Regions from separate parts of the Bacillus sp. K7 genome, predicted to be linked through region 2. Evidence: a T-box and tRNA genes for the amino acid it is inferred to sense, from the RefSeq annotation. Region 2 holds a T-box; the other holds one or more tRNA genes.
The links. The T-box of region 2 lies ahead of tyrS (tyrosine--tRNA ligase). A T-box ahead of a tRNA ligase gene usually reads a tRNA of that ligase, here a tRNA-Tyr.
Positions count from the first base shown of each region.

Region 1: it has a tRNA-Tyr gene. The T-box ahead of tyrS (tyrosine--tRNA ligase) is inferred to sense a tRNA for this amino acid. The anticodon was not compared.

Region 1 is NZ_CP096406.1:186,452-202,060, reverse strand. Features, by position in the region: gene rsiW (anti-sigma-W factor RsiW) at 42-668, opposite strand; gene sigW (RNA polymerase sigma factor SigW) at 682-1,245, opposite strand; tRNA gene M1D98_RS01135 (tRNA-Gln) at 1,474-1,545, opposite strand; tRNA gene M1D98_RS01130 (tRNA-Tyr) at 1,550-1,634, opposite strand; tRNA gene M1D98_RS01125 (tRNA-Thr) at 1,657-1,729, opposite strand; tRNA gene M1D98_RS01120 (tRNA-Val) at 1,734-1,809, opposite strand; tRNA gene M1D98_RS01115 (tRNA-Glu) at 1,813-1,887, opposite strand; gene M1D98_RS01110 (DUF523 domain-containing protein) at 2,069-2,524, shown strand; gene M1D98_RS01105 (GNAT family N-acetyltransferase) at 2,537-3,019, shown strand; gene murQ (N-acetylmuramic acid 6-phosphate etherase) at 3,128-4,045, shown strand; gene M1D98_RS01095 (MurR/RpiR family transcriptional regulator) at 4,059-4,910, shown strand; gene M1D98_RS01090 (PTS transporter subunit EIIC) at 4,935-6,302, shown strand; gene pbp4b (penicillin binding protein PBP4B) at 6,359-7,684, shown strand; gene M1D98_RS01080 (glycoside hydrolase family 3 protein) at 7,713-9,641, shown strand; gene M1D98_RS01075 (exo-beta-N-acetylmuramidase NamZ family protein) at 9,655-10,899, shown strand; gene btr (bacillibactin transport transcriptional regulator Btr) at 11,087-12,676, shown strand; gene feuA (iron ABC transporter substrate-binding protein FeuA) at 12,767-13,720, shown strand; gene M1D98_RS01060 (FecCD family ABC transporter permease) at 13,740-14,744, shown strand; gene feuC (iron ABC transporter permease FeuC) at 14,737-15,609, shown strand, end outside.
Region 2 is NZ_CP096406.1:2,740,392-2,756,000, reverse strand. Features, by position in the region: gene murC (UDP-N-acetylmuramate--L-alanine ligase) at 1-1,053, shown strand, start outside; gene M1D98_RS14080 (DUF948 domain-containing protein) at 1,215-1,637, shown strand; gene M1D98_RS14075 (YtxH domain-containing protein) at 1,667-2,122, shown strand; gene ytxJ (bacillithiol system redox-active protein YtxJ) at 2,146-2,472, shown strand; gene M1D98_RS14065 (bifunctional 3-deoxy-7-phosphoheptulonate synthase/chorismate mutase) at 2,709-3,785, shown strand; gene ccpA (catabolite control protein A) at 4,059-5,063, shown strand; gene motP (flagellar motor protein MotP) at 5,127-5,945, shown strand; gene motS (flagellar motor protein MotS) at 5,935-6,663, shown strand; gene M1D98_RS14045 (acetoin utilization protein AcuC) at 6,674-7,840, opposite strand; gene M1D98_RS14040 (acetoin utilization AcuB family protein) at 7,837-8,481, opposite strand; gene acuA (acetoin utilization protein acetyltransferase AcuA) at 8,502-9,134, opposite strand; gene acsA (acetate--CoA ligase) at 9,294-11,012, shown strand; T-box leader at 11,067-11,304, shown strand; gene tyrS (tyrosine--tRNA ligase) at 11,354-12,622, shown strand; gene sr7p (small protein SR7P) at 12,754-12,882, shown strand; gene rpsD (30S ribosomal protein S4) at 12,904-13,506, opposite strand; gene M1D98_RS14010 (diguanylate cyclase domain-containing protein) at 13,801-15,543, shown strand; gene M1D98_RS14005 (GAF domain-containing protein) at 15,583-15,609, opposite strand, start outside.

The sequences.
Region 1 (15,609 bases), 1.3 Mb from region 2:
CTCTTTCAGCCCGTAAAAAAAGAGCAAAGCGGCGACACGCTTTACTCTTTGTCATTCGGTTTTAATGCATTGAGTACACTTTTCCCCGTGGACTTCAATTTGTACCATGTCCAGTCGAATAATTGGTTGATTTCATCAATCTGACCGGTGACTTGTCCAGCAGAGGCCATATACTTTTCGCCATTTACAACGGTTACATCCCCGTCTATTTTGCCTTTAATAATGAGCTTGCCGTTTTTGACAGTCACATCACCTTTAACCGTCTCACCTTCAGGCACGATTACAGTATGATTCTGCACCACAAGATTCGGCTGCTTGGACACGCTGAAGTTGTGGTCATTATGCCAGCTGTTTAAAAACCCCCCGCCCATCAAAATGATGAATACCGCAGCAGCTGCGATAACAGGATGGGTTCTGAACCATCTTTTCACAGAAGCTCTTTTCTTCTCCTTAGGCAATTTCGCCATGACATTAGCGGTAAAATCCGCAGGGGCTTCGACATGCGATGTGCTCCGCACGAGCGCTATAGATTTTTCCATCTCATAAAAATGCTTTCTGCATTTCTCGCATGTCTCAAGATGTTCATTTAATACGTGTTCATCTTTCGGAAGGATATCTCCATCAAGATGCATATGCATAAGCTGCACAATTTGTTCAGGACAGCTCATTTCATCACCCCACTTAAAGATCCCTTAATTGTTTTCGAAGAGCCTCTCTCCCTCTGTGAATCCGCGTTTTCACAGTCCCCACAGGAATGTTCAGAATCTCGCCGATTTCAATTAATGAGAGTTCGTCAATATACTTTAATACGATTACTGTTCTGTATTTGTCAGGAAGCTTTAAAATTTTCTGTTGAATCGTGTTTGATAGCTCCAGCGACACTATTGCATCTTCTGGCAAAACTCCGTCTGCGGCGATTTGTGAATACATGGTCAAGCCTTCCGTACCAGCCACCTCTGCATCGAGGTAATAATCCGGCTTCTTTTTGCGAATGCGGTCAATCGTCAAATTGGTCGCAATTCGATAAAGCCAAGTTGAAAATTTCCGGTTTGTATCAAAACTGTCGATATTAACGTACGCCCTGATGAAAGCCTCCTGTGCAATATCCTCCGCCTCATGCACATTGCCGAGCATACGGTAGCAAAGCTGATAAATTTTATCCTTGTAAATATCAACGATGTCCGCAAATGCATTTTGGTCGCCTTTTTTGACTTGCTTAATTCTCTTTTTAATCATCATTTCCATATTTATCTAACCTCTGCCTTCACCGGTCTGTATGTATACGAGCTTCGTTTGAAAAGGTTTCAATTTTTTATAAAATAAGTTTAACAAATTTTTGGCAGGGTGTAGATGGTAATTCGCCAATAAACTACCTTAACATATGATTAAAATTATTATACAGACTGAACAGTTAGAAGTTGGAATAATCATCACAAAAGAAAAAAGACACCTTTTGGTCAAAGGTGTCTGTGACTGGGCTAGCTGGATTCGAACCAACGCATGACGGAGTCAAAGTCCGTTGCCTTACCGCTTGGCTATAGCCCAATAATGGTGGAGGGGGGCAGATTCGAACTGCCGAACCCTGAGGGAGCGGATTTACAGTCCGCCGCGTTTAGCCACTTCGCTACCCCTCCACATAAAATTTTGAAAAAACAGTGCCGGCAAGAGGACTTGAACCCCCAACCTACTGATTACAAGTCAGTTGCTCTACCAATTGAGCTACACCGGCAAGATGGTGGAGGATGACGGGCTCGAACCGCCGACCCTCTGCTTGTAAGGCAGATGCTCTCCCAGCTGAGCTAATCCTCCAAATGGTGACCCGTACGGGATTCGAACCCGTGTTACCGCCGTGAAAGGGCGGTGTCTTAACCGCTTGACCAACGGGCCGTTTGTGTTCTCGTCGAGCTGACAAAAGTTATTATATACAGGTTGACCCCCATTTGTAAAGAGAAAAATTGAATTTTTTATTTTCAAACTTTTTAACCCCTTTTTTAAGTGAAAAAGCCTACCAACATTAGTCATTTATTTTATGATAGAAATAAGCGAATCCGAGGGAGGAGTAACCAAAATGATTCTAGTCAGTTCTTGTCTTGGCGGCATTGAATGCCGATACAACGGCTCTCACGCCGCATCAGAGAAAATCAGAAAACTAGTCGATGAAAAGAAAGCAGTCATGGCTTGCCCTGAGCTTCTCGGCGGCTTCTGCACGCCCCGTGAGCCTGCAGAAATCATCGGAGGCACTGGCGAGGATGTACTCAATGGAACCGCGAAAATCATGACGGCTTCAGGAGAAGATGTAACAGAATTATATATGAAAGGCGCCGCTAAAACATTAGCTTACGCAACAGAAATCAATGCTTCTGCCGTCATATTAAAAGAAAACAGTCCGTCATGCGGAAGCAATTTTATTTATAATGGCACATTCTCTAGCAGAAAAATCGCCGGCAGGGGAGTGACCGCCGCACTATTAATACAAGCAGGCTACCGCGTCATTTCAGAAAATCAGCTAGACGACATATTGTAAGGAGGCCGCTACATGACTCTAGACATATCTTTATCATTCTATAAACCTGAACATTTGCAGGAACTTCAATCATTCACGTTAAACAACGATGACAAACGCTTTACCTCTCTTCCCAATGAGGTGCTGACTCAGACCTTAGGCGTAAAAGACCGATATCCGGTTGTCATTCTAAAAAACGATCTGCCGGTCGGCTTTTTCATTCTATATACATCAAAAGAAACACTTGCTCCCTATACTAACAATCCATTTGCTTTACTGCTCAGTTCCCTGTCTGTAAACGCTGCACATCATGGAAAAGGCTATGCAAAAAAAGCAATGCTTCAGCTACCCTCGTTTGTGAGCGGTTATTTTCCATGGTGTGATGAAATCATTTTGGCCGTCAATTACCTAAACACACGCGCAAAACAACTTTACATGAAAAGCGGATTCCTGGATAAAGGACGGAGAAGAATCGGGCCGCTAGGAGAACAGCTGATTCTTCATTATTTCTTATAGTCTCAGATGAAATAAAATTTCAAAAATAAAAAACAGAGTTGAAATACAATGACAGAAATGAATATACTGAATATTGAGATACATTATATTGAAACAGGGGGCATCCTCATGTCAGAACCATTAAACCTTCACCGTCTCACAACGGAATCACGCAATAGCCAAACAGCTGACATCCATAAAGCAAACACACTCGGCATCCTCAAAATGATCAACAACGAAGATTTGAAAGTCGCAGCCGCCGTTCAGCAGGTTCTCCCTAAAATCAAAACAGCTGTAGACTGCGCCTGCGACTCGTTTCAAAATGGGGGCCGGCTCATATACACAGGCGCCGGCACAAGCGGCAGACTCGGTGTCATGGATGCTGTTGAATGTCCTCCCACCTTTAGCGTAAGCTCAGATCAGGTCATTGGAATTATGGCTGGAGGCCCCAAAGCATTTTTGCAGGCAGCAGAGGGTATTGAAGACAGTGAAGAAGCAGGAGCCGAAGATTTAAAAAACATACAGCTTACATCAAACGATACCGTCATTGCCATCGCAGCAAGCGGCCGCACACCTTACGCCGCAGGCGCCCTCACATACGCCCGTAAAGTCGGAGCACACACCATCGCCCTTACCAGTAATGAAAATTCCGCCATCAGCAAGGAAGCTGATCACAGCATTGAGGTTGTCGTCGGACCTGAGGCTATAACCGGATCAACACGTATGAAAGCCGCATCTGCTCATAAAATGATTCTAAACATGATATCCACCGCTGTCATGGTCAAAATCGGCAAGGTTTACGAAAACTTGATGGTAGACGTCAACGTCAGCAACAAAAAACTAAAAGAACGCGCCATCAATATCATCCAAAGCTTTACAAACGCTTCATACGACACAGCCAGACAAACTCTGGAACAAGCCGATCATCACGTCAAAACGGCAATCGTCATGCTCAAAACAAGCACCGATCAGGAGCAAGCTAAAACATTGCTTGATGAAGCAAATGGTTTTATAGACAAAGCTATCGAAAATCACCATTCAGGATAAGGAGAGAACGAGCATGGCAACAGGCGGTATAGCGATCATCCAATCAATGAAGCACAAGCTCCCTCCATCGGAGCGTAAACTTGCAGATTACATCCTAACTCATCCCCACAAAGCAATCGAAAGCACTGTCAGCGAAATTAGCGTCTTAGCCAATTCAAGTGACGCTGCCGTCATCAGGCTCTGCAAATCACTCGGACTAAAGGGCTTTCAAGATTTAAAAATGAGAGTGGCAGGCGATCTGGCAAAGCCTGCTACACAAGGCTACCGGGACATTTCGCCCCACGAACCGCTGTCCTCCATTTCTGAAAAAGCGGCCGGCAATGCCATTCAGGCCATTCAGGATACTTCAGGCCTGATGGACTACAAAAAGCTGGAACAAGCGGTGTCTCTGCTTCTCAAAGCTCATACCGTGCATTTTATCGGCCTCGGGGCTTCCGGCATTGTCGCCAAGGACGCCCAGCAAAAGTGGCTTCGGATTCATAAACAAGCAACCGCGTTCACAGACACTCACCTTGTGGCATCATTAATCGCAAATGCAGATAAGGATGATATCGCATTCGCCATTTCGTTTTCAGGAGAGACGCAGGAAATCATTGAATCGCTCACGATGGCTAAGAAACAAGGCATCAAAACGATCAGCCTCACACAATTCAGTCAGACATCCGTCTCCGCGCTGGCTGACGTCCCATTGCACACAGCATATTCCAACGAAGCCCTGATTCGAAGTGCAGCCACTTCCTCCCGCCTCGCCCAGCTTTTTATGATGGATGTTTTGTTTTTAGGCATGGCGGCTGAGCGGTACGAAGAAACAACCGGCTATATCGATAAAACAAGAGCAGCCATACAATCTTTGAGAAAAAAATAAGGCAGCTAGAAGAGGAGGGTTTTGATGAGCAAAGAAAAGAACTATCATCATCTCGCAAAGAAAATCCTTGAGCTATGCGGAGGAAGGGGCAATATTTCCTCGTATACGCATTGCATGACGCGTCTCCGGATTACGCCTTACGACAAAAGCAAAGCAGATGCCCATGCTTTAAGAAAGCTTGACGGCGTATTGGGTGTCGTTGAAGCTGAAACCTTACAAATCATTCTCGGAACCGGAGTCGTCAATCATGTCTCAGCCGCTTTCTCGAAGCTCGTGTCAGCTGAAGAAGGTATCGACGTCAAAGATGCAGCAGCCAAAAAGAAAGCCGACATAAACCGAAAAAACGCCACTCCTTTTAAACGTTTCTTACGTAAAATGGCCAGCATCTTCATCCCTCTTATTCCCGCACTCGTCGCTTCCGGTTTAATCACCGGGATTACCAAGGCAATCATTCAAGCTGGCTGGCTCTCTGCAGAATCACAAGTCGCTGTTATCCTGACAGTCATCGGCTCAGGGTTGTTCACTTATCTCGGCATTCTTGTCGGCATTAACGCATCGAAAGAATTTGGCGGGACACCCGCTCTTGGAGCTCTGGCAGGGATCTTGATTATGAATCCGGAGATCGCAAAGATCAGTTTATTCGGAGAACAGCTTCTTCCGGGCAGGGGAGGTCTGATCGGAGTTCTTTTCGCAGCCATATTCATTGCTTACACTGAACAAAGTATCCGCCGTTTTATTCCTCAATCACTTGATATCATTGTCACCCCAACCGTTTCACTGTTAATCACCGGAATCGTAACGTATGTCGTATTTATGCCTTTAGGCGGCTTCATTTCTGATGCTATTACAGACGGCCTTCTGTCCATCTTGAATATCGGCGGCATCGCTGCAGGCTTTATTCTGGGCGCTGCCTTTCTTCCCCTCGTCGTGACCGGACTGCATCAAGGCTTGACGCCTGTGCACATGGAACTGATCCATTCAATCGGAAATGATCCTCTGCTCCCTATTTTGGCTATGGGAGGGGCGGGACAGGTAGGCGCGGCCTTTGCCATCTTTATCAAAACGAAAAAAACAACATTGAGAAAAGCGATCGCCGGAGGACTGCCTTCGGGGCTGCTCGGCATTGGTGAACCGCTGATCTTCGGGGTCACGCTGCCACTTGGACGCCCGTTTCTAACAGCCTGCTTAGGAGCCGGAATCGGCGGCGCCTTTCAAGCTTATTTTCAGATAGCTACCATTGCGATTGGTGTCTCCGGACTGCCGCTTTCCTTTCTCGTCCTATCTTCGCAAATCATTCTGTATATCATCGGACTCTTTATTTCCTACGCGGCCGGCTTTTTATTAACGTACGCGTTTGGCTATAAAGATGAAATGGCTTCTCAGTTCGATTAAATGGTTTCTGTTTTAGGGATAGTAAACAGGATAAACGCAAGGAAAGGAGCAAACCTATGAAAACAAAGACACTTTCCTTATTCAGTGCCATATTCATTCTATCTATACTGGCGCCCAACGAAACCTTCGCGCAAACAGCAGATAACCAGATTGAGCCGAAAACCATCAATACAGAAATTGCACAATTCTCGTCGAAGAAACTAAGGAAGGTTGATCGGATGATAGAACGCGATGTTGAAGCAGGATTTCCTGGCGCTGTTCTTGTCATCGTGAAGGACGGCCGCATCATTAAAAAAGAAGCGTACGGCTACAGTAAAAAGTACGAAGAATCAGAGCTGTTGCGCCGTCCGGTTAAAATGAGAACCCGCACGATGTTTGACTTAGCCTCAAATACGAAAATGTACGCAACTAATTTCGCATTGCAGCGTTTAGTCAGCCAAGGAAAGCTCGACGTCTATGAAATGGTTTCTGCATATTTGCCTGATTTCAAAGATCAGCCAGGAGACCTTATGAAAGGAAAAGACAAGATTCGTGTCATTGATGTTCTCCAGCACCAATCAGGGCTCCCCGCAAGCTTTTACTTTTACACGCCGGAAAAAGCCGGTATGTACTTTTCTCAGGAGCGGGACAAAACAATTAAATATCTGTCGAAAATTCCGCTCGATTATCAAACAGGGACAAAACACGTATACAGTGACATCGGATACATGATCCTCGGCTGTATTGTCGAAAAGCTCACCGGAAAACCGCTTGATGTCTACGCTGAGCAAGAACTTTACAGACCGTTGGGACTCAAACATACCTTATACAATCCGTTGCAAAAAGGCTTCAAACCGAAGCAGTTCGCAGCGACTGAACGTATGGGCAACACGCGGGACGGCGTTATTCATTTCCCTAACATCCGCACAAACACGCTGCAAGGAGAAGTGCACGACGAAAAAGCGTTTTACTCAATGGGAGGCGTGTCCGGCCATGCTGGATTGTTCTCAAATGCTGATGATATGGCTATTCTGCTACAGGTCATGTTAAACAAAGGATCATACCGAAACGTTTCTTTATTTGATCAGTACACAGCCGACCTGTTTACAGCCTCTTCAGCAACAGATCCAACATACGCTCTTGGCTGGCGGCGAAACGGAAATAAAAGCATGGAATGGATGTTTGGCCCTTACGCCAGCGAACATGCTTATGGACATACCGGATGGACAGGGACAGTTACAATCATTGATCCTACTTACAATTTAGGCATCGCATTGTTAACAAACAAAAAGCATTCACCAGTTGCTGATCCAGAGGAAAATCCAAATGGGTTTGAGGGCGATCAATTTCCAACAGGCAGTTATGGAAGCGTCATTACCGCGATCTATAAAGCGATGGAATGAATGATTCGACGATAGGAGGAAGCTTTCTATGAAAACCGTATTTCCGCTTATCCTTTCAACCGTTCTCTTTCTATCATGTTTTCTCGGCGCCAGCCAGACAAAAGCTGCTTCAGCCAGCAGCTCAGCTGACGCCAAGCAGCTTGTCAATCGCATGACGTTAGATGAAAAACTCGGCCAGATGTTGATGCCGGATTTTAGAAATTGGCAAAAAGAAGGCGTTTCTTCTCCTCAAGCCTTTACAGAAATGAATGAAGAAGTCGCTAGTCTTATCAACAAATATCATTTCGGCGGCGTGATCCTTTTTGCAGAAAACGTAAAAACAACAAAGCAAACCGTTCAATTGACAGACGCTTACCAAAGGGCCAGCCCCAACATCCCGCTCATTCTGAGTATTGATCAGGAAGGCGGCATTGTTACGAGATTAGGGGAGGGGACTAATTTCCCAGGGAATATGGCACTGGGTGCTGCCAGAAGCAGAATCAATGCCTACCAGACTGGCACCATCATTGGGAAAGAGCTTTCTGCCTTAGGCATTAATACAAATTTCAGCCCTGTCATGGACATTAATAATAATCCTGATAATCCGGTGATTGGCGTACGGTCATTCAGCTCGAATCGGAACCTGACAGCACGACTCGGTTTATATACGATGAAAGGGCTGCAGCGGCAAGATATCGCCTCTGCCCTCAAACATTTCCCGGGACATGGAGACACGGACGTTGACAGCCATTACGGACTGCCTCTTGTTTCCCATAGTCAAGAACGCCTTCGTGAGATCGAGCTCTATCCCTTTCAAAGAGCTATTGATGCCGGTGCTGATATGGTGATGACAGCTCACGTTCAATTTCCTGCCTTTGATGACACCACGTACAAAAGCAAACTCGATGGATCGGACATTCTGGTTCCGGCGACACTCTCGAAAAAGGTGATGACCGGTCTTCTTCGTCAGGAAATGGGCTTTGACGGCGTCATTGTTACCGATGCCCTCAATATGAAAGCAATCACAGATCATTTCGGCCAGGAAGAGGCTGTGGTCATGGCTGTAAAAGCGGGCGTCGATATTGCCTTAATGCCCGCCTCAGTTACTTCTCTGAAAGAAGAACAGAAATTCGCACGTGTTATTCAAGCGTTAAAAGAAGCAGTGAAAAACGGAGACATTCCTGAACATCAAATCAACAAATCAGTTGAAAGAATCATTTCCCTGAAAATAAAACGCGGTATGTATCCAGCTCGAAACGATGACAGCATAAAAGAAAAAATAGAAAAAGCCCAGAAAATCGTAGGAAGTAAGCATCACCTGAAAGCGGAGAAAAAAATAGCTGAAAAAGCTGTGACCGTTTTGAAAAATGAACAGCATATCTTGCCGTTCAAGCCTAAAAAAGGCAGCCAAATCTTAATTGTCGCGCCTTACGAAGAACAAACGGCTTCGATTGAACAAACCATTCACGATCTCGTCAAGCGAAAGAAAATCAAACCCGTGTCCCTCAGCAAAATGAAATTTGCCAACCAAGTATTTAATGCCGAGCATGAAAAACAAGTAAAAGAGGCTGATTATATCATAACCGGATCTTATGTCGTGAAAAATGACCCTGTCGTCAACGACGGTGTCATCGACGACACCATATCGGATTCAAGCAAATGGGCCACCGTATTTCCGAGAGCTGTCATGAAGACTGCACTGCAGCACAACAAACCATTTGTCTTAATGAGCCTGCGCAACCCATATGATGCAGCCAATTTTGAAGAATCTAAGGCGCTCATAGCTGTCTATGGATTTAAAGGGTACGCGAATGGCCGTTATCTACAACCCAATATTCCCGCCGGAGTTATGGCGATATTCGGCCAGGCAAAACCTAAAGGTACACTTCCAGTCGACATTCTGTCAGTCACGAAACCGGGAGACATCCTGTATCCATATGGCTACGGATTAAATATCAAAACGGGAAAACCGCTCTAATAAGGAGGGACACATGAGAAAAACAATATTCGCATTTCTCACAGGGTTCATTATGTTTGGAACGATAACGGCTGCCTCAGCATCACCCGATTCCAAGAATCAAACAGTTAAAAAACCTAAAGTCCAGACCGGTATAGATACGCTTTTGCCAGCTTATAAAAAACAGCTCAAAGGAAAAAGAGTCGGATTCATCACCAATCCAACAGGCATAAATGTATCTTTGAAAAGCAGTGTCGATATTCTTTATGAAAACCCAGATATCAAACTGACAGCGTTATTCGGCCCTGAGCACGGCGTCCGCGGCGACGCTCAGGCGGGAGACGAAATTGGCTCTTACATTGATGAAAAAACCGGGATTCCCGTATATAGCCTTTACGGGGAAACGAAAAAACCGACACCAGAGATGCTGAGAAATGTCGATGTTCTTATGTTTGACATTCAGGATGTCGGGACCCGTTACTACACGTACATTTATACAATGGCCTACGCCATGGAAGCCGCTAAAGAAAATGACATTCCTTTTATGGTGCTGGACCGCCCCAATCCTCAAGGCGGAAAACATATTGAAGGGCCAGTCTTAGAACCTGAATACGCTTCATTTGTCGGACTGTATCCCATTCCGCTAAAGCACGGAATGACCATAGGTGAATTGGCTGTACTGTTCAACAAAGAATTTGACATTGGTGCCGATCTCACAGTAGTGAAAATGAAACATTGGAAACGAAAAATGGATTTCAACGATACCCGACTGCCTTTCGTCCTCCCTTCACCGAACATGCCGACTGTGGAAAGTACATTTGTTTATCCCGCAACCGGTCTGATTGAAGGAACAAATATCTCCGAAGGGCGGGGTACCACAAAGCCATTCGAATTCATTGGAGCTCCCTTTATCAAAAGTACAAAGCTTGAAGAAATATTGAACAGTCTCAATCTGCCTGGCGTGACATTCAGGGCAGCTTCATTCACACCGACGTTTTCTAAATATCAGGGAACGCTTTGCCATGGTGTGCAGCTCTATGTGACAGACAGAGAAACGTTTGAAGCGACCAGAACAGGTCTGTCACTCATTAAAACCCTACATGATCTCTATCCTGAGGATTTTGAGTTCCTTTCAACAGGTTCATTTGATAAACTGGCAGGCAACGGCTGGATCAAAACAGAAATTGTAAATGGCACTTCTATAGAAGACATCATAGATCGCTATGAAAAACCACTCAAACAATTCAGCAAAACAAGAAAAAAATATCTCATCTATTAAGACGTAAGCATCGTATGTTACACGTGTAACATTTTCTACTGAACAAAAGACCCTTACGTTCAAACGAAAGTAAGGGTTTTTTCATGACAAAAACCCACCCGCTTTATATAGGAAAACTTTCATTTATTTGGTACAATTCTATTGAAAATGATTATCAATTGAATGTTTCTGAAAAGGTGGTCTACTCTTGCAAAATACAGTCATTTATCATCCGATACAAATTGAATATCTCAAAAAAACAAGCGATCTCTTCTCAGAACAGCAATTAGCCGATTCATTCGTGCTGATCTTTCATTTAAGAGGAAACGGTCATATTTCGATCGGAACAAGTATCAACCCTCTGCAAAAAAAGACACTTTATGTTTGTCCGCCTAATGAGACCTTCGGCTTTTCACCTTCAGCCGAGGGAGATATAGATACTTGTCTGATCAGGCTTCAAAGCTATATCCAGCATTCCAGACAAGATCTCTTAACGCCATATACAGATACGGAACTAGCCAAACTGAAGCATGTGAATGTTTCACCTATCGAAAACCTAGCAGCCCGGCTTCATGAGCTTGCAGCGCTGTGGAGTGAGTCGTCTCATCTTTCTCAGTTAAAATGTGTGATTGAAGTACAAAGCCTGATTTATGACCTCTTCACTGCCAGTTTATCTGATCAGACGGATACACATTCAGCCATCGAAAAAACAAAGCAATACATCGAAACCCATGCCCATACAAAAATAACTCTTGCCCAGTTGTCGCAAATGGCGGGAATCAGCGCCAAACACTACAGCGAAACCTTTAAAAAACGGACAGGCCAGAGCGTAACAGAATTCATCACAAAAACGCGAATCACCCGAGCAAAACGGCTCATGGCAAGATCAAACTGCAAATTAAAAGAAATCGCTCATCAAACAGGCTATCAAGATGAGTTTTATTTCAGCAGAATCTTTAAAAAGCATACAGGCTGTTCACCTACAAGCTATATGAAAAAACGCCGAAAAAAAATTGCCGCATACGGAAAGGGCACAATGGGCCATCTCATCCCACTGAATCACATACCGATTGCGGCCGCACTCCATCCGAAGTGGACGTCTTACTACTATCAGCATTATTCGGCAGATATACCCGTCCATCTCAGCGCATACCGGTCTAATGAAAAATGGGAAGAAAACCTGCAGACGTTAGCTCAGGCTGAACCCGATGTGGTTTTCAGCATGGATTCCATTTCTCCAGAAGAACAAAATAAGCTCAATCGCATCGCAAAAGTCATATATCTTCCTTCAGAAGAAAGCTGGAGAAATCACTTTCTGCAAACTTCCTTATTCTTAAGGGAAGAGTCCGAAGCAGAAAAGTGGCTTGCGGCTTATGACCAGCAAACGGAGACTGCAAAGAAAATACTTCACCACACCCAAGGCCTGCGTTTTCTGTTTCTGAGGCTGCACAAGCAAAACTTCTATCCGGCACATCATCGAAGCGTCCGTGAAGTCTTTTTTGGAGATTTAGGATTCAACTCCGCATTAACAGCAGACACGCCTTCAGAGCAAGCGATTCCGTTAGAAAATATCGCAAACTGCGAAGCTGACTGCATCATGCTTTTTCTATTTAAAGAGCCTGAAACCATCGCTTACTTCAAGCAATTACAGAAGACAGAAGTGTGGCAAAACCTAAGCGCGGTGCGTAACAAACGAGTTTATCTTCTATCCTTCGACCCTTGGAATGAATACTCGGCTTTCGGGCACGAACGGATCGTAAAGCAAGCCATTTCTTTACTATCCGGTGAAAGTCCATGATAAATATGAATTTTATCCATGGTGTTATATCCGTTCATTCTCTATAATTCCAATTGATAATAGTTATCAATTGAACAGGAGGCTCTATAGATGAAAAAGATTTCTCTTACCTTATTAATCTTGCTTCTCGCGCTAACGGCGGCAGCTTGCGGCAGCAAAAACGAATCGACTGCCAGCAAGGCAAGCGGTTCAGCATCTGAGAAGAAGAAAATTGAATACCTGGATAAAACCTATGAAGTATCTGTACCAACAGACAAAATTGCCATTACGGGAAGCGTCGAATCAATGGAAGACGCGAAACTGCTTGACGTTCATCCGCAAGGCGCGATTTCATTTTCCGGCAAGTTCCCTGATATGTACAAAGATATCACTGATAATGCCCAACCAACCGGAGAAAAAATGGAGCCAAACATTGAAAAAATTCTTGAAATGAAGCCAGATGTCATCCTTGCTTCAACAAAGTTCCCGGAAAAAACACTGCAAAAAATCAGCACAGCCGGGACGACAATCCCGGTCTCTCATATCTCTTCAAACTGGAAAGAAAACATGATGCTGCTTGCCCAGCTGACTGGAAAAGAGAAAAAGGCGAAAACAATCATTGCAGACTATGAACAGGATCTAAAAGAAACAAAAACAAAAATCAGCGATAAAGCAAAAGATTCAAAAGCGCTTGTCATCAGAATCAGACAAGGCAACATTTACATTTATCCTGAACAGGTGTACTTCAACTCCACTCTTTATGGTGACTTAGGCCTTAAAGCGCCGGACGAAGTAAAAGCGGCAAAAGCGCAGGAGTTGATTTCGTTAGAAAAATTAAGCGAAATGGACCCGGACCATATCTTCGTCCAATTTTCTGATGATGAAAATGCAGACAAACCTGGAGCGTTAGAAGATTTAAAGAAGAATCCAATCTGGAAAAGCCTTAAAGCAGTCAAAGAAGATCATGTGTACGTCAACTCAGTGGATCCTCTCGCACAAGGCGGCACAGCGTGGAGCAAAGTCCGCTTCCTGAAAGCGGCTGCTGAAAAATTGACACAAAACTAATTCAGAGTAGGTTTTTTGTATGTATTCAAAACAGTGGACACGTATCATATTGATTACTTCTCCATTTGCTATCGCACTATCGCTGTTGCTTTCGATCCTATACGGCGCAAAGCATCTAAACACAGATATTGTTTTTACATCTCTTATTTATTTCGATCCGGGAAACACAGACCATCAAATTATATGGCATTCCCGGATTCCAAGGGCTGCCGGCGCTCTGCTCATAGGGGCAGCCCTTGCTGTTTCTGGAGCGCTTATGCAAGGCATTACACGAAATTATTTAGCTTCGCCTTCTATTATGGGCGTTTCAGATGGTTCTGCGTTTATTATCACGCTTTGTATGGTTCTGCTCCCGCAATCGTCTTCGTTTGAAATGATCATTTACTCTTTTATCGGCTCAGCATTAGGAGCTGTGTTAGTATTCAGCCTTGCCGCCTTGATGCCTAACGGGTTTTCCCCCGTACAGCTTGCCATCATCGGCACAGTCACAAGCATGCTGCTCAGCAGTTTATCAGCGGCCATGTCAATTTATTTTCAAATTTCACAGGATCTCAGTTTCTGGTACAGTGCCAGACTTCATCAAATGAGTCCGGATTTCCTGAAGCTAGCCGCTCCGTTTTTCCTAATTGGCATCGTGATAGCCGTTTCTCTCAGCAAAAAGGTGACCGCTGTATCATTAGGCGAAGACATTTCTAAAAGCCTGGGACAAAAGAAAAAAACCATTAAGATCATGGCGATGCTTTCTGTCATCATTTTAACCGGCAGTGCCGTAGCGCTCGCCGGTAAAATTGCGTTTGTCGGATTGGTTGTTCCGCATATCACAAGATTTCTTGTTGGCTCAGATTACAGCAGGCTGATTCCGTGTTCATGCATTTTGGGCGGAGTCTTTTTAACCTTGTGTGATCTCGCAAGCAGATTTATCAATTATCCGTTTGAAACACCGATTGAAGTCGTGACATCCATAATCGGCGTGCCTTTCTTCCTTTATTTGATTAAACGAAAAGGAGGGGAGCAAAATGGCTAAAAAATATGCCGTATTCATTGCTTTGATTCTCGTTGTCAGCTATTTCAGCTTAACGAGCGGATCATTTTCCGTTCGTCCGGCTGAGCTGCTCTCCACTCTTTTTCAGATTGATCCGAATCCGCAGTATGAAATTTTGCTGTTCGATTTAAGACTGCCGCGAATTGTCATGGCGGCCATTATTGGACTCGGTCTGGGCATTGCGGGCGCCGTCATCCAAGCCATCACACGTAACGGCCTCGCAGACCCTGGAATACTCGGGATCAACGCGGGGGCGGGAGCTGGGATAGTCGCGTTTATGCTCTTGTTCCAAGGCCAAAAAGAAGTGACATCCTTAGCTGCGGCGATGGGAATGCCGATCTTCGGATTGTTAGGCGGACTGATTGCAGCGATCCTGATTTACATATTTGCATGGCATAGAGGCAACCTAGATTCAGGAAGAATTATTCTAGTGGGAATCGCGATCAATTCTGGATTCAGCGCCCTGTCTTTGTTTTTATCATTAAAAATGGACCCGCAAGACTATCAAATGGCCATGGTGTGGAAAAACGGAAGCATCTGGTCTGCCAATTGGACTTACATCACAGCCGTCCTCCCATGGATGCTGCTGTTTATCCCTATTCTTATCGGGAAGTCCCGCTTGCTGGACACCATTCGTTTTGATGAAGACACAGTCAGAAGCCTCGGTATTTCATCAAATAGGGAAAAAACCATCCTGCTCGTCGCCTGTGTAGCAATCATCAGCGCCTGTGTCTCCGTAGCGGGAAGCATGGCGTTTGTCGGCTTAATTGCTCCTCATATTTCAAGGAGACTGGCTGGTGTCGAACATCGTGACATCCTGCCGCTGAGCGGTGTAATCGGCATGCTG
Region 2 (15,609 bases):
GAAGGAATTCCGGTGATACGTTATCATAAGTTTTTAGGCGACTATATGAAAAAATTCACCAGTGTTGCCGTTACAGGCGCACACGGAAAAACGTCGACTACGGGTCTGCTGGCTCACGTGATCCGAAACGCAAAACCGACCTCTTTCTTAATCGGGGACGGAACAGGCCAGGGAAATGAAAACAGTGAATACTTTGTGTTTGAAGCGTGTGAATACCGCCGCCATTTCTTAAGCTATCAGCCTGACTACGCGATCATGACGAACATTGATTTTGACCACCCGGATTATTTCTCAAGCATTGACGATGTGTTTGACGCTTTTCAAGAGATGGCTCTTCAAGTCAACAAAGGGATTATTGCCTGCGGCGACGATGAGCATCTGCCGAAAATCCATGCAAACGTCCCGGTTGTGTATTACGGCACTGGGGAAGAAAATGATTTTCAAGCCAGAAACATCGTAAAAAGCACGGAAGGGACAACTTTCGATGTATTTGTCCGCAATACATTTTATGATACGTTTTATATTCCTGCGTACGGCCACCACAATGTATTAAACTCATTGGCGGTCATTGCGTTATGCCATTATGAAGAAATTGATTCCAGCATCATTAAGCACGCCCTCAAATCATTCGGCGGCGTCAAACGCAGATTCAATGAAAAGCAGCTCGGGGATCAAGTGCTGATTGATGATTACGCTCATCACCCGACAGAAATAAAAGTGACGATTGAGGCGGCAAGACAGAAATATCCTGATCGTGAAATCGTCGCGGTATTCCAGCCTCATACATTTACGCGGACGCAGCAATTTCTTGACCAATTCGCAGAAAGCCTGAGCGGGGCTGATTGCGTGTATTTATGCGATATTTTCGGCTCAGCCCGGGAGAATGCAGGAAAGCTGACAATCGGCGACCTGCAGGGAAAAATTCATAATGCAAAACTCATTGAAGAAGATGATACATCTGTTTTAAAAGCTCATGAAAAAGCCGTTCTCATCTTTATGGGAGCTGGAGATATCCAAAAATATATGAGAGCCTACGAAAACGTCATGGCATAATAAAAAGCAGTGTTCTCACTGCTTTTTCTTTATCTGATGGATAAGCTTGTTAAAGGATTTTCTTACATAATAGAGAATACTATGTATACAGCCCAGTATACATGTTTATGATTTTAGAAAACGGGTAAACAGCAGTATATCCTGCAGCAAGGAGGTTTAAGATGATTATTATTCTTTATTTAAGCGTTGCCCTCATCGCAATCGCATTTCTCGTATTAGTGATCTACTTGTCCAAGACATTGAAGTCACTGCAGCTCACCCTAAAACATGTCGCATCCACTCTCGAAGGGCTGGAGGGACAAATGAAGGGCATCACAACTGAAACAGCCGAGCTTTTACATAAGACCAACCGCCTGGCTGAAGATATTCAGGAAAAATCAGAAAAGCTGAACACGGTCGTCCATGCTGTTCAAGGAGTGGGAACTTCTGTACAGCAGTTCAATACATCCATGAAACAGGCGGCGGGGTCTGTATCGGCATCAGTAAGAGAAAATCAAGATAAGATCAATCAAGTTGTCACATGGAGCCAAGCAGCGATGGAAATGTGGGAGAAATGGAAGCTAAGAAAAAAATCAACTCTCTAAGAGAAAAAACACTATGAGGAGGAATAATGATGAGCAAAGATGGAATTAATAGTAAAGATTTTTTAATCGGAACTTTAATCGGGGGAATCATCGGTGCCACTACCGCTCTTTTTCTAGCGCCAAAATCAGGAAAAGAACTTCGTGACGATCTAGGCAACCAAGCTGTTGCTTTGCGTGACAAAACGGACAAAATGACGGCGGATGCGAAAGAAAAAGGCACGCAATATGTCAGCATCGCAAAAGACAAAACATCGAACATCACGCAGCTTGTGGCGGATCAGTCAGGGCAAATCATGAACAAGGTGAAAGATTTAAGAGACCGTTCCAAATCTGCAACAAGCGATTCATCAACTGAAATGCAAGAAATGAGAGAAGAAGCGATGCAAGCGGCCGGCGAAACAAAAGACCAAGTCCGTCAAACGAAAGAAGATGTAAAAGACGAACTGAAAGATGCACAAAAACAGGCTGAGCATATCAACCGCTAAGCAGGGAAGGAAGATCTTGAGTCATGGCAAAACAGCTTATTCAATCTGAAGAAGAATTTAAACGGATTGCAGAACAGGAAGACACTTTCGTCTTCTTTAAACACAGTACCACATGCCCGATCAGCCAGGCAGCATTCCATGAGTTTGATGCCTTTGCAAGTCAGCATGAGGATGTGCCGGCTTACTATCTTCAAGTACAAGCAGCTCGCCCGCTGTCAAATTTCATCGCAGAAACATACGGCATAAGGCACGAAAGCCCTCAGGTTTTCGTCATCCAAAACGGTGAAGTAAAATGGCATACCTCACATTCACAAATTACAGAAGCGGCTATCAAGCAGCATTTGTCATAGAAAAAAGCGTCCAGATTTAATCTGGCGCTTTTTTTTTTGAAAAAACCCTTGAACATTGCCCTTACATCATGTAGGATAGCAACATAGATTACTTTATCACTTAAAAGCGTTTGGGTGATAAAGAGGAGTTTTTATAAAATTTTTTGTATTTCAGTATTTCCATTTGGAATTACTTATAGTAAGATGCATGATAACTACAAAATAAAAAATGAATGTGCAGGGAAAGGATGAAAAAAATGAGCAACACAGAGTTAGAGCTTTTAAGGCAGAAAGCAGACGAATTAAATCTGCAAATTTTAAAGTTAATCAACGAACGCGGAAATGTTGTAAAAGAGATTGGTAAAGCGAAGGAAGCACAGGGTGTCAATCGATTTGACCCTGTCAGAGAACGCACAATGCTAAACAACATCATTGAAAACAATGACGGCCCGTTTGAAAATTCCACCATCCAGCACATTTTTAAAGAGATATTCAAAGCCGGTCTAGAGCTTCAGGAAGAAGACCACAGCAAAGCCCTCCTTGTCTCCCGCAAGAAAAAACCTGAAGATACAATTGTAGATATTAAAGGTGAAAAAGTCGGAGACGGCCAGCAAAGATTCATTGTCGGGCCATGTGCGGTAGAGAGCTACGAGCAGGTGGCTGAAGTGGCTGCGGCTGCGAAAAAACAAGGAATTAAGATTTTACGCGGAGGAGCCTTTAAGCCTCGTACGAGCCCTTACGATTTCCAAGGCCTTGGTGTTGAAGGCCTGCAAATTTTAAAACGTGTAGCGGACGAATTTGATCTGGCTGTGATCAGTGAAATCGTAACTCCGGCTCATATCGAAGAAGCGCTGGACTACATTGATGTCATTCAAATCGGAGCGCGCAACATGCAAAACTTCGAATTGCTGAAAGCGGCCGGCGCAGTGAAAAAACCGGTGCTTCTGAAGCGGGGGCTTGCTGCAACGATTTCTGAATTCATCAATGCCGCTGAATACATCATGTCACAAGGAAACGACCAAATCATCCTTTGTGAGCGCGGGATCAGAACATACGAAACAGCAACGAGAAACACACTGGATATTTCCGCTGTACCGATTTTGAAACAAGAAACGCATTTGCCTGTTTTTGTTGATGTTACGCATTCAACTGGCCGCCGCGACCTCTTGCTTCCGACAGCTAAAGCCGCTTTAGCGATCGGTGCAGACGGCGTAATGGCTGAGGTTCACCCTGATCCGTCAGTCGCACTTTCTGACTCTGCGCAGCAAATGGCGATTCCTGAATTCGAAAACTGGCTGAATGAACTGAAACCAATGGTGAAAGTCAACGCATAATTACAATACAAAAGGCCGCGGACGCGGCCTTTTTTTATGTTTTCTCGTTTATTTAGTTATAAAATCCAAGTATACGTTTTCATCAACTATAAAAACGTGTATAATTTCATGAGAAGTATTTAAATTTGATGAATAATGAAAAATAATGTAAACTACTGACTTACGCTTACAAAACATAAACGACATAAATTTGGACATTGTGACATTTCTCTACATAAAGTGTTTATGCTATAGATAAGGATAAGTGTATCCAGTAAAAGGAGTGGTTTTAGGATGAGCAATATTACGATCTACGACGTAGCGAGAGAAGCGAATGTAAGCATGGCAACCGTTTCCCGTGTCGTGAACGGCAACCCGAATGTAAAACCGACAACGCGGAAAAAAGTCTTGGAAGCCATTGAGCGTCTCGGCTACCGTCCAAACGCGGTGGCAAGAGGGCTGGCAAGCAAAAAAACAACAACTGTGGGTGTCATCATTCCCGATATCTCAAGCATTTTCTATTCAGAGCTTGCGCGCGGAATTGAAGATATCGCGACAATGTATAAATACAACATTATTTTGAGCAACTCCGACCAAAACATGGAGAAAGAGCTGCACCTGTTAAACACTATGCTCGGCAAACAAGTGGACGGCATCGTGTTTATGGGCGGGAACATTACGGACGAGCATGTTGCGGAATTTAAGCGTTCACCAGTGCCGATCGTACTTGCGGCTTCTGTTGAAGAGCAGGAGGAAACACCGTCAGTCGCGATCGATTACGAACAGGCGATTTATGATGCAGTGAAGCTTTTGGTTGATAAAGGACATACAGACATCGCATTCGTTTCCGGACCAATGACAGAACCAATCAACCGCTCGAAAAAACTCCAGGGCTACAAACGTGCGCTTCAAGAATCGAACCTTCCGTTTCATGAACAATTTGTCGCTGAAGGGGATTACACATACGATTCCGGGCTTGAAGCGCTGCAGCATTTGATGAGTCTGGACAACAAACCGACAGCCATTCTTTCCGCAACTGATGAAATGGCACTCGGCATTATCCATGCGGCTCAGGATCAAGGCTTATCCATTCCTGAGGATCTCGACATTATCGGCTTTGATAATACGAGATTAAGCCTCATGGTTCGCCCGCAGCTTTCAACAGTTGTTCAGCCAACATACGATATTGGCGCTGTTGCGATGAGACTGCTGACGAAGCTCATGAATAAAGAGCCGGTTGACGAGCATATTGTCGAACTGCCGCACCGCATAGAGCTAAGACAGTCAACCAAGTCATAAGAAAAACTAGAGAGCAAGCTTCACCTCTAAGGTGAATTCTTGCTTTTTTCATGGGGAGAAATGATGAAACGTTTTGATTATCTTACACCTGTTGGTTTTGTGTTAGGAACGATTATAATTGTGATCGGAATTATTTCGGGATCAGGAATAAGCGGTTTCCGCTCATTTCTTGATCTGACCTCTTTCTTCATCGTTACAGGAGGGCTCTGCGCCGCTGTCTTTATCAGCTTTCCGCCGAGAGAGCTGAGAAAAGCGCCCTCTGTGCTAAAGCAGGCATTTATCCGCCAGGAAGACAATGTGAAAGATCTCGTAAAAACCTTTGTCTCTCTTTCAGATCACGCCCGAAAACAGGGGCTTTTATCATTGGATGATCAGGCCCGGGAAATCAAGGATCCATTCCTGAAAAAAGGGCTGCTTTTAGCAATTGACGGCTGGGATGAAGAAACGATTCGGCTCGTCATGGATTCAGAGATCGCGGCAATGGAGGAGCGGCATCGCAAAGGACGGCGTGTGTTTGAAAAAGCGGGGGAATTCGCTCCGGCATGGGGAATGATCGGAACACTCGTCGGGCTCGTGCTGATGCTTAAAAACTTAAATGACCCGCACATGCTTGGACCGAATATGGCCGTTGCGCTTCTGACAACCTTATACGGTTCACTGCTGGCAAACATGGTGTTCAACCCGATTGCGGCCAAGCTCGAAGAAAAAACAGAAAGTGAAATCTTCATCAAGCAGGTCATGGTTGAAGGCATAATCGGAATCCAATCCGGAAAAAACCCTCGCAACCTTGAAAGCCAGCTTGTCGTTTTCAGCTCCCGGGAAGAATGGCGGAAGCAGCCAAATCAAGCAAAAGCAAAAAAGGGATCTGTACATGAAGCTTAGAAGGGAACGTTTTGAAAAAAGGAATGGCAGCGGAAAAAAAAGACAACCTTCATCCAGCTGGATTGTCACTTTTTCGGACCTCATCACTTTGATCCTTGTGTTCTTTATTTTACTTTTTTCCATGTCCCAAATCGATCTGCAAAAATTTAAAGCGGCCGTCCAATCGATCCAAAAGGAAGGCGGCGGGATCCAGCCAGACCAAGCGTCCATAGTAAAAAAGGACACAGACCCGGCCGATGCAAAGAAACAAAAAAATCAGCAGGACCAGCTTCTTAAGAAAGTAAATACATATATAGAAGACCACCATCTGAAGGCCCAAATGACAGCCAAACGGGATGAACGCGGTGTCGTGCTCGTTCTGCAGGAGTCTGTGCTGTTTGAATCAGGTGAGGCCAAGGTGCTGAAAAACGCTGAAGCACTTCTTCACCATATTGCCACTTTTCTGAAAACCATTCCAAATGACATTCAGGTGGAGGGGCATACAGACAGCCGAAATATTTCGACCTACCGTTATCCGTCGAACTGGGAACTCTCAGCAGCACGCGCGAGCGGAGTCATTCAATACTTCACATCAAAGGAGACACTTCCCTCAACGCGCTTTATCGCTGTTGGTTATGCGGATACAAAACCTGTAAAGGATAACAAGACAAACGAACACATGAAGGAAAACCGGCGTGTGGAAATTGTCATCAAAAAAACAAAAACGACCTCTTCGTGAAGGTCGTTTTTTACTTCATTCTTTGCTGTTGCTCAGATCGTATTGCATATAAAGTTTTGCTGACGGTTTGAGCATTTTTTTCTGTGATTTCAGGCTTGCGGGGAATCGGAGGATATAAATCGCGCGGATCGCTCCAGCTGGACGGAAGGGTGACAGGGCATTGTTTTTGCCATTTCGCGATCCATTCAGTCGGAATCTCTCGCCCTGGCTCAATTCCCTTCATTTCAAGCCATATTCTGGCCCAGGCACGGGGGACGACTCGCCATATATCATATCCGCCGCCTCCGACTGCAATCCATTTCCCTCCGCAATATTGATGCGCTAACGTGTGAGCAAGCCGGGGAATTTCTTCATAGATGCTGATGGTTGCGGATAAATGCGTTAGCGGGTCATAGTAATGGGCATCGGCACCGTTTTGGCTGATAATCACATCTGGCTGAAAATATGCGGCCACTTCAGAAGCTGCTGTCCGATACGCTTCAAGAAAAGAATCATCCTCTGTAAAAGCGTCAAGCGGGATATTAAAGGAATAGCCATATCCTTTTCCGCTGCCTTTTTCCTGGATCTGGCCGGTTCCGGGGAATAAATACCTTCCTGTTTCATGGATGGACAGCGTGCATACGCCCGGGTTATCGTAAAACGCAAATTGCACACCGTCCCCGTGGTGGGCATCGGTATCAATATAAAGCACCCTGGCTTTGTATTTTTTCTGGATATATTGGATGGCCACAGCACTGTCGTTATAAATGCAAAATCCTGAAGCTCTACCCCGAAAACCGTGATGAAGGCCTCCTCCAAGGTTGGCGGCATGCAGGGCTTGTCCTGACATCACCCAGTCTGCGGCCGTTAAGGTGCCGCCGACTAAGAGTGATGCCGCTTCGTGCATGCCGGCAAAGACAGGTGTATCTTCTGTGCCGAGCCCATAGTTTTCTCCTTCTTCTGCGGGAAGCTTGCCAGCGCCCGCAAGCTTGACCGCCTGAATGTAATCGTCTGTGTGGACAAGGGCAAGCTCGTCTTCTGACGCGAGTCTGGGACTGATAATGTCACCTTCGTCAAAGGCATTGATCGTCTTAAGCAAATCGTATGTTAACAGAACCCGCTGCTGATTAAATGGATGTTCCTGATGAAACATATAGGTTTGATACGATGGAGAATAGATAAATACACTGTCTCTCATAGCAAATCCCTTTGCTCTGACGGCCATATGACGTGGTGCCGATTTCTTTGTAATACCTGCAAAAACGGCAGCGGATTCATCATTTTTACACGGAAGACAAGCACTTTTACACCGGGATCATCATGCGGATAGACAAGCACACTTAATATTTTCACTTGCAGGTCTTGGCAAAGGCTGCTGATCTCCGTGAGGCTTTTGGTGATGTCGTTTACTTTTATTTCGATTTGCGATCCCGGCTGGTCAGCGCCTGTCAATTTGACAAACGTCCGCAGCAAATCGGTCTTTGTCAAAATGCCTACTAATTTTTGATGCTGCACCACTGGCAGACAGCCGATGCCATGTTCATAGAACACAGCAGATATTTCTTCGACAAAATCTAACGGGTGGGCGCAAACGACATCTGTTTTCATAATTGAATCTACGCTTCGCGTGAGAAATCGGCTTCGTTTGCTTTCTTCAAATATACTCGGGCTGGCCTGTTTCAAGTCTCTGTCTGTCATCATGCCGATCACATGGCGGTCGGCATCTATAACAGGCAGGTGCCTGATATGGAATTCCTTCAGTTTGCATATTGCGGTTTCAAGTGTATCGGTCTTCGTTAACGTAATGACATCCCTTTTCATGATCTGCTCAACAATCATTATTTTTTCCCCTTTGTCAGTTAATACATAAAGCGATGATAAAAACGGAGCCTATCGAATTGTTCAATTGATTCTTGGCTGACGTTTTTTCCGATGCGTGCCATCAGGCAGTTTGCGGGGTGGGAGCTGATCTCCGGCTCATCCGTGGCAAACCAGACCAATCCTCCCGCATTCATCATCTTCTCCATGAGCTTTCTGTATTCCCACACATCTTTTTTCATCCCTTTTAAATCCCAATGCCAGTAATATTCCGTCGTCATCACGATATAGTTTTCCATTTGTTCATCCATCATGCTGACAGTCAGAAGCGTCTTTCCGACAGAACATCCCCGATAGGCCGGCGCCACCTCGATGGCCCCAAGCTCTAGCAAATCCTCCATATTTCCTTCAGACCATCTTTCGAGCGGGTCGGGATATAAATACGTCACATAACCGATAATGGTTCGGCCGTCTCTGGCGATGATAATGCGTCCTTCGGGTAGGCCCGCAATGTCAACTAACGCTTCATGCTGCTCGCGGGGCGGGCGAAATGCGGTTAAATCGTTATGAAACTCGTAACCTGCCAGATCTTCTGGAGAGACAGGCCCTTCTATCAGTAAGGAGCCGGTTGCTGTTTTGATGTTTGCTGAATGGTATGTTTTATGATGTTCCACTGATCCACCGTCCCATCAATTCTTATCAAAATATGTGCCTTCTTTAAGAATAACAAATTATAAAGCGTTTTCAATATGGTTTATATTTTAAAAATTGAGAACAATATGAATATATACTATAATAAATGTGACAACTTCAGCAAAGGGGGATGTTTGGGCATGAATTTGAAAGCGTTACCAGCAACAGAGGGGGATCATCATTTAAAAAATTATGAAGAAACGTACCGGCATTTTGATTGGGCCGAGGCAGAGAAACATTTCTCCTGGCATGAGACAGGGAAACTGAATGCGGCGTATGAAGCGATTGACCGGCATGCCGAATCGTTTCGAAAAAACAAAGTAGCGCTTTATTATAAAGACGCAAATCGGGATGAAAAATACACATTTAAAGAAATGAAGGAAGAATCAAACAGAGCCGGGAATGTGCTGAAACGGTATGGAAATGTGGAAAAAGGGGACCGCGTTTTTATTTTTATGCCGAGATCACCCGAGCTTTATTTTATTATGCTTGGCGCTATCAAGATTGGTGCCATCGCAGGGCCGCTCTTTGAAGCATTTATGGAGGGGGCGGTGAAGGACCGGCTTGAAAACAGCGAGGCGAAGGTGGTTGTCACGACGCCTGAGCTGCTGGAAAGAATACCGGCTGACAAACTGCCTCACTTACAGCATATATTCGTAGTCGGCGGAGAGGCTGAAAGCGGCGCAAACGTCATCAATTACGATGAAGCAGCAAAGCAGGAGAGCCCAAGACTTGATATCGAATGGATGGACAAAAAAGACGGCTACCTGCTTCACTATACATCGGGTTCTACCGGAACGCCAAAGGGTGTGCTGCATGTCCATGAAGCGATGGTTCAGCAATATCAGACAGGGAAGTGGGTCCTTGATTTAAAGGAAGAAGACATTTACTGGTGCACAGCTGATCCGGGCTGGGTGACGGGTACAGTATACGGCATTTTCGCGCCATGGCTGAACGGAGCGACAAATGTCATCGTCGGCGGACGTTTCAGCCCGGAAAGCTGGTACGGAACGATTGAGCAGCTTGGCGTCAACGTTTGGTACAGCGCGCCGACCGCTTTTCGAATGCTGATGGGAGCGGGAGATGAGATGGCTGCGAAATATGATTTAACCTCACTTCGGCACGTGCTCAGTGTCGGTGAGCCGTTAAATCCGGAAGTGATCAGATGGGGGCATAAAGTCTTTAACAAACGAATTCATGATACGTGGTGGATGACAGAAACGGGCAGCCAGCTCATCTGCAACTATCCTTGCATGGATATCAAACCGGGTTCAATGGGTAAGCCGATTCCTGGTGTAGAGGCGGCGATCGTTGACAATCAGGGCAATGAGCTTCCACCGTACCGAATGGGCAATCTCGCCATTAAAAAGGGCTGGCCTTCCATGATGCATACCATTTGGAATAACCCTGAAAAGTATGAATCGTATTTCATGCCTGGCGGCTGGTATGTATCTGGGGATTCTGCTTACATGGATGATGAGGGGTATTTCTGGTTCCAAGGAAGAGTTGATGACGTCATTATGACCTCCGGTGAACGTGTCGGCCCATTTGAAGTGGAAAGCAAGCTTGTCGAACATCAGGCCATTGCAGAAGCAGGCGTAATCGGGAAGCCTGATCCGGTGCGGGGAGAAATCATTAAAGCCTTTATCGCACTCAGAGAAGGCTATGAGCCGTCCGATAAACTGAAAGAAGAGATCCGCCAATTTGTAAAGCAGGGTCTTGCTGCCCATGCGGCTCCGCGTGAAATTGAATTTAAAGATAAGCTGCCGAAAACCCGAAGCGGAAAGATCATGAGACGGGTGCTGAAGGCATGGGAGCTTAACCTTCCGGCCGGAGATCTGTCAACGATGGAGGATTAAAAGGCGGCGTTGACACGGGATTTTATTTATGTTAAAAATGATATAGCTTCATATGAAAAGGTAAAGATTGAGACAAGTAGAATATCCTCACGTTGCAGAGAGCTGATGGCCGGTGAAAATCAGCACAGACGGATATATCGAATACACTCATGAACCGCTTTTGCAAACAAAGCCGTCGAGGCTTTCAGTAGTGAAAGAACGGATCTGATCCGTTATCAGGCAAAGTGATAAGACGAATGTTTGGCGTTCTCTTATTAGTAGGGTGGTACCGCGATAATCAATCGTCCCTTCGTGTAAACGAAGGGGCGTTTTTTATTTTATTAAAAAAGGAGCTTTAATCTATGACAAACTTACTTGAAGACTTATCCTTCCGTGGATTGATTCAGCAAATGACGGATGAAGAAGGGTTAAATAAACAGCTGAATGAAGAAAAAATCCGCCTGTACTCAGGCTTTGATCCGACAGCAGACAGCTTGCACATCGGACACTTGCTGCCTATACTAACACTGCGCCGTTTCCAGCTTGCGGGTCATCATCCGATTGCGCTTGTGGGCGGGGCGACGGGTCTCATCGGCGATCCGAGCGGAAAAAAAGCGGAGCGTACATTAAACACTGCTGACATCGTATCCGAATGGTCACAAAGCATCAAAAACCAGCTGTCCAGATTTCTGGATTTTGACGCAACAGAAAACCCTGCTGTCATTGCGAACAACTTTGACTGGATCGGCAAAATGAATGTGATCGACTTCCTGCGTGACGTCGGCAAAAACTTCGGCATCAATTACATGCTGGCAAAAGACACGGTCAGCTCGAGAATTGAATCCGGCATTTCATACACGGAATTCAGCTACATGATTCTTCAATCGTATGATTTCTTAAATCTGTACAGAGAGAAAAACTGTAAGCTGCAAATCGGCGGGAGCGATCAGTGGGGCAATATCACAGCGGGCCTTGAACTGATCAGAAAATCAGAGGAAGAAGGGGCAAAAGCGTTTGGCCTTACCATTCCGCTTGTCACAAAAGCAGACGGCACGAAGTTTGGGAAAACGGAAGGCGGCGCGATTTGGCTTGATAAGGAAAAAACATCGCCGTATGAATTCTATCAATTCTGGATCAACACAGATGACCGTGACGTTGTCAAATACTTAAAATACTTCACGTTCCTATCAAAAGAGGAAATTGAAGCATATGCTGAGAAAACAGAAACGGCGCCTGAAAAGCGTGAAGCGCAAAAACGTCTCGCGGAAGAAGTGACAGCACTCGTTCACGGACGTGAGGCGCTGGAGCAAGCCATCAACATCTCCCAAGCATTGTTCAGCGGAAATATTAAAGAGCTTTCTGCCCAAGATGTAAAAGTCGGCTTTAAGGATGTCCCTTCCATGGAAGCTGACAGCAGCCAACAGCTTTCTCTTGTAGATGTATTGGTGCAATCTACATTATCTCCTTCTAAACGCCAAGCCCGTGAAGACATTCAAAACGGGGCTGTTTACATTAACGGCGAACGCCAGACGGAAATCAATTATCTCTTATCGGCTGCTGACCGTATCGAAGATCAATTTACGGTTCTGCGCCGCGGAAAGAAAAAGTATTTCCTTGTGACATATAAATAAAGAAAATAAGATCCTTTGCCAATATGGGGAAAGGATCTTTTTTTGGTTTATCGCATAGGAATGAAAGGAAAAGAGTATATTAGATAGGGCAAACACGACCAATCACCACCTTTTAGAAAGGAGCGCTGACCATGAATCTCATGTGTACCATTGCAAAAGAGAGGCTTCAGCGGGATTATTGGGAGCAGCAGACGCGAGATAGTGTTGGCGAACCAGAGGCAATAGAGGAAACAGACGATAAAAAAACCCCGACCGCATAGCGGAAGGGGTTTTTAAAACGATTAACGAGAGTAGAACTCAACGATAAGCGCTTCGTTAATTTCCGGAGCAAGTTCAGAACGCTCAGGAAGACGAGTGAATGTACCTTCAAGCTTTTCAGCATCGAAAGTAAGGTATTCAGGAACGAAGTTGTTCACTTCAACAGATTCTTTGATGATAGAAAGGTTTCTTGATTTTTCGCGAACACCGATTGTTTGACCAGCTTTAACTTGGTAAGACGGAATGTCAACGCGGCTTCCATCAACAAGAATGTGACCGTGGTTAACCAATTGGCGAGCTTGACGGCGAGTACGTGCTAAACCTAGCTTGTACACAACGTTATCAAGACGAGAATCTAAAAGAATCATGAAGTTTTCGCCGTGTTTACCAGCTAATTTGCCAGCTTTGTCAAATAAAGTGCGGAATTGGCGTTCGTTTACACCGTACATGTGACGAAGCTTTTGCTTTTCTTGCAATTGCAAGCCGTATTCTGATAATTTTTTACGTTGTCCTGGGCCGTGTGGGCCTGGAGCGTAAGGGCGTTTTTCTAATTCTTTTCCTGTACCGCTAAGAGAGATTCCTAGACGGCGGGACAGTTTCCAAGATGGACCTGTATAGCGAGCCATAATGTGACTCCTCCTTTGGTTTTATTTTTGTGGAAAATAAAAACCGTCTGCTCTATTCGACCATGTACATTTTGTTTTCATGTATCCTCGCTCCAGCAGCAGAGAGTTACACGATACACCTTATGGATAAGGAACAAAATGAAAACATAGAAGCTGAACAAAAAGGCTGCAATATTTCACACAAAGGTCATTATATAATTTATTTGATTTGAAGTCAACCATTCCTCCATTATTGCTTCGCCGTTTATGATATAATAAACAAAAATGAGTAGTAAACTTTTAGGTGATAAAAACATGGTAGAACAAACAAAAGAACAATTATCCGCCTTTCATTATCATATGCTGGATTTTTTATTAACAAAATCCGAAAAAGTCACTTATACAGACTCTTTCATATGGCTGACATCGGCTATTCAAACGTATTTTTCGTCTCTATGTGTTTCGCTTACGCCGGCGCCATCCGGCGGCTCTGCTTCAACACAGGCCGTTGATGAAGTGCGGTTTTCCGCTTCGAAGATAAACGCCTCATTTTATCTGATTGAGGACAACGATGGCAGGCGCTATCATCTGACATGCAGGCAGGATGCAGAGATGCCTGAAGGGCTTCCCGACCTGGTTTCATCATTTTTACACCAGTCAATGAAACAGGAAAGGCTTTATATCAAAACGATCTATCAAAAAAAGATATACAAAATGACAGAGCTGTTCCATTCACTGCTTGACCAGACAGAAGTGCTGAAGCAGCTTTTAGAAAGCTTAACGCGCACGTTTTATTTTTTTGAGTTTTCTCTTTATATATCGCACGATCAAGATCAATGTTTAGGTGTTCCTGCAAAAGAATTGTATATGGAAGGGGAAAAATCCGATTCCTTTGCGCTAAAAGTGTATTTATCCGGGGATATTTTGCGTAAAAATGAATATTCCGCTTACATTCCGATCAAAGGACAGCAGGGAACGTACGGGGTGTTGAGGGCTGAAGGGGCGTGCGGCACTTTTCTTAATGACGCCTATCTTGATGAAATGTCGCTAATCGCAAATGCGGCGGGAAAAGCGTTTGAAAACGCCCAGCTCTATGAGCAATCCAAAGCAAGCATCGCAAATTTGGAATTGATTAATGAAACGTCACGGCGCCTGAATCAGCGGCTGACACTGACCGATACGATGAATGATCTGGCTGTGAGAATGGCAGAATCGTTTCAGGCGGAGGAAGTGGGTTTCTTTCATATAGACCATTTTGAAAACCTGACATTGCTGCCCGGCAGCACAGCGTTTTTTAAAGAAGCCAAGCCATCTGATTTTTATCATGAAGTGAAAGAAAAACTATATGAAGGGGAAAAAGGGGTTTTCATCGGAAATGGCCAGTCTGTTTTCGGAAAGGCCGGCTATGGCTCACTGATGGCTGTTCCGATGATTGAGAATGACAGGCTTTTAGGCTTTGCGGTTTTATTGAAAGAGGAACTGTACGCTTTTACATTTGAAATGTACAAGCTGTTTCAAGCGTTGATTCGTCACGCAACATTGGCTGTAACCAACTCCATGCTTCGCGACCGTCTTGAGCATCTTGTCAAAACAGATCAGCTGACTGAGCTGTATTCAAGGGTGTATTTAGATGAAAAGATTCAATACAGCATGAAAATCCACCAAAAGGGTGTTTTTATCCTTGTTGATATCGATAATTTCAAGAATGTAAATGATACGTATGGTCATCAGACGGGAGACGAGATTTTAATTCAAGTTGCTTCGGTGATGAAAAACAACATCCGAAAGCATGATGTCGGCGCCCGCTGGGGAGGCGAGGAGCTGGCGATTTACTTGCCGAATGTGACCGTTGCGACGGGAAAACGGATTACGGAGAGGCTGGTTTATGCGGTCAGAAAAAACACGAAACCCGAGGTGACCATTTCATGCGGGATTTCCTGCTGGACGGCAGAAACGAGAAAGTCCCTGAAAGAGCTTGTGCATGAGGCTGATGAAGCGCTCTACAGCGCGAAACGAAACGGGAAAAACCGTTTGATGATACACGAATCAATCAAATAATAAAAAGCCCAAAACAATAGCAGTTTTGGGCTTTTTATATTACTGCGCTAACGCTTTTTCAAGCGT